Linked DNA regions of Frankia casuarinae. The protein of the gene in region 1 binds, or shares a complex with, the protein of each later gene. Links are inferred from orthologs where the notes say so. Each region holds a gene or a part of one and is shown on either strand. Other genes may lie near its edges.

Region 1 (3,252 bases):
GCGCAGCGCCAAGCCGGTGGCGTCCGGGCCGAGCAGGCTCACCACCCGCAGCCCGAAGGTCCGCTCCCATGACACCGGGCCATACCGGTCGTAGCGCTGCCGCCAGTGCTGGGCAGGGTCATGCAGGTAGCGCAGGGTGTATCCCACCAGGGGCGGACCTCCGTCGCCCGGCACCGGTCCCCTGGAACCCCTCACCGCCATGAAACCCCTCACCGCCATGACGCTCTCACATCCTATTTAAAGGTTGCGACGCATTAGACGCATCGGACGCATCGTAGGAACCGCCGCGCGGGGACAGTTCGGCGAGCTGGGCCCGTACCCAGGCGGTCACGTCCGCGGCCGTGGGGTCGGCGGTGAGCGAGGTGAACACCACCGGACGGGCACCGCGGGCCGCGGTCGCGTCCCGGGCCATGACGTCGAGGTCGGCGCCCACCAGGGGGGCCAGATCGGTCTTGTTGATGACCAGCAGGTCGCTGCCGGTCACCCCCGGTCCGCCCTTGCGGGGCACCTTGTCGCCCCCGGCGACGTCGACGACGAAGATCTGCCGGTCGATTAGCCCGTAGCTGAACGTCGCGGTGAGATTGTCGCCACCGGACTCGACGAGGACCAGGTCCAGGGGGCCGGTGTCGGCCTCCAGGTCCTCGACCATGTCAAGGTTCGCGGTGATGTCGTCGCGAATCGCGGTGTGCGGGCAGCAGCCGGTCTCGACCGCGCGGATCCGCTCGGGATCGAGCACGCCGGCCCGGCGCAGGAAGTCGGCGTCCTCGGTGGTGTAGATGTCGTTCGTCACCACCCCGATGCGCAGGCTCGACGACAGGGCCCGGCACAGCGCGGCGACCAGGGCCGTCTTACCGCTGCCCACCGGGCCGCCGACCCCGATCCGCGGCGCCCGCCCGGCGCCGGCTGGCCCCGCGTCAGCTGGCCCCGTGCTGGCCCGCCCGTCAGTTCTCTGGAACTCCTCATGTCCGAGGTGCATCGTCGCGCTTCTCCCGTTCGAGGGGCCCGCCGGTGCTCACGCGGCGTGCAGGGCCGGCAGCGCGGTGCCGAGCTGGGCCCGTTCGAGGAACGCGCCCGGCATGGCGGTGAGCTCGGCGGGGGAGGGCTCGGCGCCGGCGCGGACGAGCAGGTCACCCAACGCCGCGATCATCACGCCGTTGTCCGTGCACCGCCGGCGGGCCGGTATCCGCAGCCGGATGCCGGTCTGCTCGCAGCGGCTGGCCGCCAGCGCCCGCAGCCGGCTGTTCGCCGCGACCCCGCCGACGATGAGCAGGTCACCGATCCCGTGGTCGAGGCAGGCACGGACCGCCTTGGCGGTGAGCACGTCGACGACTGCCTCCTGGAAGGATGCGATCACATCGCCGGCCGGTACGGGGGAGTCGGGATGCGACTCGACCCATCGGGCGACGGCGGTCTTCAGCCCCGAGAACGAGAAGGTGTAGGGCGCGTCCGCCCGGCCGGTCAGCGGCCGGGGGAAGGCCAGCGCCGTCGCATCGTGGCCGACCGCGGCTCGGTCGACCGCGGGACCGCCCGGATAGGGCAGGCCGAGCACCCGGGCGACCTTGTCGAAGCACTCCCCGGCCGCGTCGTCAAGCGTGTCGCCGAGGTGGGTGATCGGGTCGCGAGCGAGGTCCCCCACCCGCAGCAGCGACGTGTGCCCGCCGGAGACGATCAGGGCGATGAGGGGATCGGGTAGCGGTTCGCCGTCGACGAGGTCCGCGGCGAGGTGACCGGCGAGATGGTGCACGCCGTAGAGGGGAACATCGAGCGCCGTGGCGTACGCCTTCGCCGCGGCCACCCCGACGTGCAGGGCGGTGGCGAGGCCGGGGCCGGCGGTGACCGCGACGGCGCCGATGTCCGCCACGAACAGCCCCGCCGAGGACAGCGCCGCGCGCACGCAGGGCACCAGCGCCTGCACGTGGGCCCGGGCGGCGATCTCGGGGACCACCCCGCCGTAGCGGGCGTGCTGGTCCATGCTCGTCGACAGGGCCTCGCCCAGCAGCGTGCCGTTCCGGACGAGCCCCACCCCGGTCTCGTCGCAGGACGTCTCGATGCCCAGCACGACCGGGCCCTGCTCCGGCGGCATCCCCGCAGCCTCCTCGCGATAGTCGGTACCTGCGAGATTACGCCGGCGCGCGGTCCTCGCCGCGCCGCCGCGGACCCTCGTCATGCGGGTGCGGACCCTCGTCATGCGGGTGCGAGGTCCCCGTCCACGGACGGGGACGTCACCGAACAGGCGCGGCACCGACCGGCAAGGGCGGCGTGGTCGGGCTGCAGGGTGAACCCGACGGTGGTGGCGAGCCGACGCGCGACGTCGTCGAGCAGGTCCGCGGGCACGTCGAGGATCGTGCCGCAGGAGCGGCACCGGACGTGCAGGTGGGCGCCGCCGGTGAGGGCCGCCGCCAGGTGGTAGACGGCCGGCCCGTGGTCGGGGTGGACGTGGGTGACCAGGCCGAGGTCGCCGAGGGTCTCCACCGCGCGATAGACGGTGGTGCGGTGCATGCCCGGGACGATCGTCTCCGCCCGGGCGAAGACGTCGTCAACGGACAGGTGCTCGCTCGTGCCGGCGAGTACCTGGAGCACCGCCCGGCGGGCCGGGGTAACCCGCTCCCCGCGGGCGCGCAACGCGGCGATCCCGGCGGCGGACGGATCGCCACGCCGGCCGTCACGATCCGTCTGACTGTCCTTCACGATCCAGGTGTCCTTCACGATTCACGTGGCACAGTATCCCGCATGACCGTGCTCCCGATCCGCACCGTTGGTGATCCCGTTCTGCGCACTCCGACCACGCTGGTCACGGAGTTCGACACTGCGCTCGGTCGGCTGGTCACCGACATGATCGACACCATGTACGACGCGCCCGGGGTGGGGCTTGCCGCCCCGCAGATCGGGGTCGGGCTGCGCCTGTTCGTCTTCGACGTCGACTACGACCCGCGTGACGAGTCGGTACCACGGGTGCCGCGGGTGGTGGTGAACCCGGTGCTGGAACTCGGCCCGGACCCGGGGCGGCCCGGGGAGACCCAGCGGCCTGGCGGGATCCAGCGGTCCGGGGAGACCCAGCGGTCCGGGGAGACCCAGCGGTCCGGGGAGACCCAGCGGTCCGGGGAGACCCAGCAGCACGGCCCGGAGGGATGCCTGTCCGTCCCGGGGCTGCACTTCCCGACCACGCGGGCGCTGGCCGCGCGGGTCCGCGGGGTGGACGTTACGGGGCAGCCGGTCGAGTACGCCGGCGAGGGCCTGCTTGCGCGCTGCTTC
Region 2 (3,215 bases), 2.4 Mb from region 1 along the record:
TCGACCACGATCGGCTCGCGGCGGCCGAGCGACTGGCGGAGATCCCGACCGTGCTCATCGTCGGGGACGTTGACCTGATGACCCCGCTCGCCCACAGCCGTACCCTGGCGGAGGCGTTGCCCCGGGCGGAGCTCATCGTCGAGGAGGGCGCCGGGCACGCCATCATGCTGGAACGCCCGGACGTGGTGAACGCCGCAATCCGGGAGATTGCGCGGCAGGCGACGGCGCCACGCGCCATGCCGCGCCCGCGGTCGGGGTCGGCACAGACAGGCCGGTCGGCGCCGGCACAGACAGGTCGGTCGGCGCCGGCACAGACAGGTCGGTCGGGACGGACCGGTCGGTCGGGGTCGGGACGGACCGGTCGGTCGGCGCGGTCCGAGACATTCTCCGTCTCCCCACGCGGGCCCCGGAGCGAGGCGACGACGGAAGGCGCATGAACACGGTCGAGGTGTCCACGGCGGAGCGCATGCGGGAGTTCGGGGCCTGGTTGGCTACCCTGCTGCGGCCCGGGGACCTGCTCGTGCTCTCCGGCCCGCTCGGCGCGGGCAAGACGGTTCTGGCCCAGGGGATCGCGGCCGGGCTGGGCGTGCGGGAAACGGTCACCTCGCCGACGTTCGTGCTTGCCCGGATCTACCCGGACGGGCGGATTCCCCTCGTGCACGTGGACGCCTACCGGCTCGGTGGGGTCGTCGAGGTCGACGATCTCGACCTCGACGCCGACGTCGACACCTCGGTCACCGTGGTCGAGTGGGGTGCCGGTCTCGCGGAACGTCTCACGCAGGATCATCTGGAGATCGTGATCTCCCGGCCACGTGCCGACGAGGTCGGGGAGACTCGGATAGTCCGCCTCGTCCCGTCCGGGGCCAGCTGGATCGAACGGCTGCGCGCACGTGCGCCGGTGAGTTGAGACTCCCCGCATCGACCCGCCGCGCGCGGCGTGACATCGGTGGCATCGTGGTGGTGGGGTGGGTGCCCGCCGTGGTCGGCGAGGCGATCCGTAGTCTGGACGAGTGCTGGTGATGGCTCTTGACACATCCACGGCAGCGTGCTCGGTTGCGCTCGCCGAGCTGACGTCGTCCGACCCCGCGCGGCCGGTGAGTGGGACGGGTGGTGAGCGCGCCGCGCCCGGGGTGCACGTGTGGCCGCGAGCGGTCATGGTCACCGTCGACGCCCGCCGCCACGGGGAGCTGCTGGCGCCGTCGATGCGCGCGGTGCTCGCCGAGGGGGGTGCCCGCCCTACCGATCTCGACGCCGTGGTCGTGGGCGCCGGTCCCGGGCCGTTCACCAGTTTGCGGGTCGGGATGGTGACCGCCGCCGCCTTCGCCGACGCACTAGGCGTGCCGGTGCACGGGGTGTGCTCGCTGGATGCCATCGGTGCCGCCACCGGCGGCTCCGTCGCCGTCGTGACGGATGCCCGTCGGCGCGAGGTCTTCTGGGCCTGTTACCGCGACGGGGTGCGGGTCGGCGATCCGGCCGTTGGCCGTCCGGCCGACGTCGTCCGGTTCCTGCGCGGCCTCGGTGTCGACCGCGTCGTCGGCCCGGGAACGGTGCTCTACCCGGAGATCTTCGCCGAACTCGCCGGTACCACGGCCGGTGCCACCGCCGGGGAGGTGCCCGCGCCCGGCGCAGGTCAGCCGGACGACGGCTATCCCCGGCCAGAGCTGCTCGTCGGTCTCGCCGGGGCCGACGTGCTGGCCGGGCGCGCTCCCCAGCCCCTCGTCCCGCTCTACCTGCGGCGGCCGGACGCGGCCGAACCGCACACACCGAAGCCGGTCACGGTTTGACGCAGCCGCGACCACACCCCGCCGGTCCGGATGGGCCGGATCTGCTCCTGGCTCCGATGCGCTGGTGGCACGTGGCGATGGTCGCCGAGCTGGAGCAGACGGTATTCGACATCGATCCGTGGACGGCCGAGCTGTTCTGGTCCGAACTCGCGCAGGGCGAGCAGCGGCGGTACCTGACGGCGCTGTGGCGTCCACAGGGCGTCCCGACGCACGACACGTCCGCGATCGTCGGTTATGCGGGGCTGGCGCTCGCCGAGGACGGCGCCTACATCCAGACGATCGGCGTCGTGCCCCGGATGCGCGGGCGGGGGGTGGGCGCCCGTCTGATGATCGCCTTGCTGCGCGACGCCCGGCGGGCCGGTGCCCGCAACTGTGGGCTGGAGGTCCGCACCGACAACCAGGCGGCCCGTGCTCTCTACAGCCGGCTTGGCTTTGTCGACATTGGGCTGCGCCGCGGTTACTACCAGCCTTCCGGTGGAGATGCCTACGTGATGCGGGTCCGGAAGATCGACACCGTTGGTTACGCGGAGCTGCTCGACCGCGTCGAGGCGACGTTGCTCATCACCTCTCGGGTCGAGCCCTGACACCCGCCTGACCCCACCGTCACCAGGCGGTACAGCCCGGCCAGCCGTCCTCTCCTCGTATCCCGCCGGCGTCCCGGCCTGTCTACGGCCGGGCGCGCGACGGGTGGGGCGGACGGCTCAGACGGAGGCGCGTAGCCGAGCCGCGGCCGCCGCCTCCGCCTTGGAGCGCTGGAACAGGTCGATGAACTCGGCCAGCGCCGGATTCACCGGGGCGAGCGTCATCTCGACGCGGATGAACTCGATGTCCGTGGCGCCGAGTGCCGCCAGGATGTGTGCCACGTAGGGCTGCTGGTGATCCCAGCCCTCCTTGGGTGTGCCTGGCCCGTAGGACCCGCCCTGGGCGGTGACCACCGTCACCTTCTTGCCGGTGAGGGCGCTGTCGTCCGGAGCCTGCCGCACCGTGCGTCCCATGACGATGATCTGGTCGATCCACGCCTTGAACGTCGACGGCACCGCGTAGTTGTACATCGGTACCGACAGCAGGTACTCGTCTGCCGCCTCCACCTCGGCGATCAGCTCCTCTCCTTTCTTGACCGCCTCGGCTTGCTCCGCCGAGAGCTGCTCGGGCGGGGTGAACCTCGCCGACACGGTCGCCCAGTCCAGGTGCGGAGGAGGGGTGACAGACAGATCACGATAGGTGATGATCCCGTCTGGGTGCGCCTCGCGCCAGGCCTCGGCGAAGATGGTGGCGATCGATCGGGACGTCGAGCTCTCGGTGGCGAGGCTCGAGTCGACGTGCAGCAGGTGCGGCATCGGGGGAACCCTCCATCATTATTCGATCATCAATATGATCGATCTTCTTTGACGGGAAGATCGGATTCATGGAACATCTTAACAGTAGATTGTC

The links.
Region 2: the proteins of tsaD (region 1) and tsaB are in contact, whole or in part, in a solved structure (PDB 4WQ4), measured with the Escherichia coli proteins. The link is inferred for Frankia casuarinae from one-to-one orthologs.

Annotation. Positions count from the first base shown.
Region 1 is NC_007777.1:3,141,425-3,144,676, reverse strand. What follows is about bases 49-2,986. They hold tsaD (tRNA (adenosine(37)-N6)-threonylcarbamoyltransferase complex transferase subunit TsaD), read right to left. Parts: upstream 2,084-2,986; coding sequence 1,013-2,083; downstream 49-1,012. Other genes in these bases: FRANCCI3_RS13410 (peptide deformylase), read left to right, coding at 2,731-2,986; FRANCCI3_RS13415 (Fur family transcriptional regulator), read right to left, coding at 2,185-2,706; ureG (urease accessory protein UreG), read right to left, coding at 227-976; FRANCCI3_RS13430 (cytochrome P450), read right to left, coding at 49-201. In the rest of the region: more of FRANCCI3_RS13430, read right to left, coding at 1-48; more of FRANCCI3_RS13410, read left to right, coding at 2,987-3,252.
Region 2 is NC_007777.1:710,696-713,910, forward strand. Bases 1-2,901 are described here. They hold tsaB (tRNA (adenosine(37)-N6)-threonylcarbamoyltransferase complex dimerization subunit type 1 TsaB), read left to right. Parts: upstream 1-1,019; coding sequence 1,020-1,784; downstream 1,785-2,901. Other genes in these bases: FRANCCI3_RS03135 (alpha/beta fold hydrolase), read left to right, coding at 1-437; tsaE (tRNA (adenosine(37)-N6)-threonylcarbamoyltransferase complex ATPase subunit type 1 TsaE), read left to right, coding at 434-907; rimI (ribosomal protein S18-alanine N-acetyltransferase), read left to right, coding at 1,781-2,368; FRANCCI3_RS03155 (FMN-dependent NADH-azoreductase), read right to left, coding at 2,486-2,901. In the rest of the region: more of FRANCCI3_RS03155, read right to left, coding at 2,902-3,121. UniProt on the Escherichia coli protein: Required for the formation of a threonylcarbamoyl group on adenosine at position 37 (t(6)A37) in tRNAs that read codons beginning with adenine.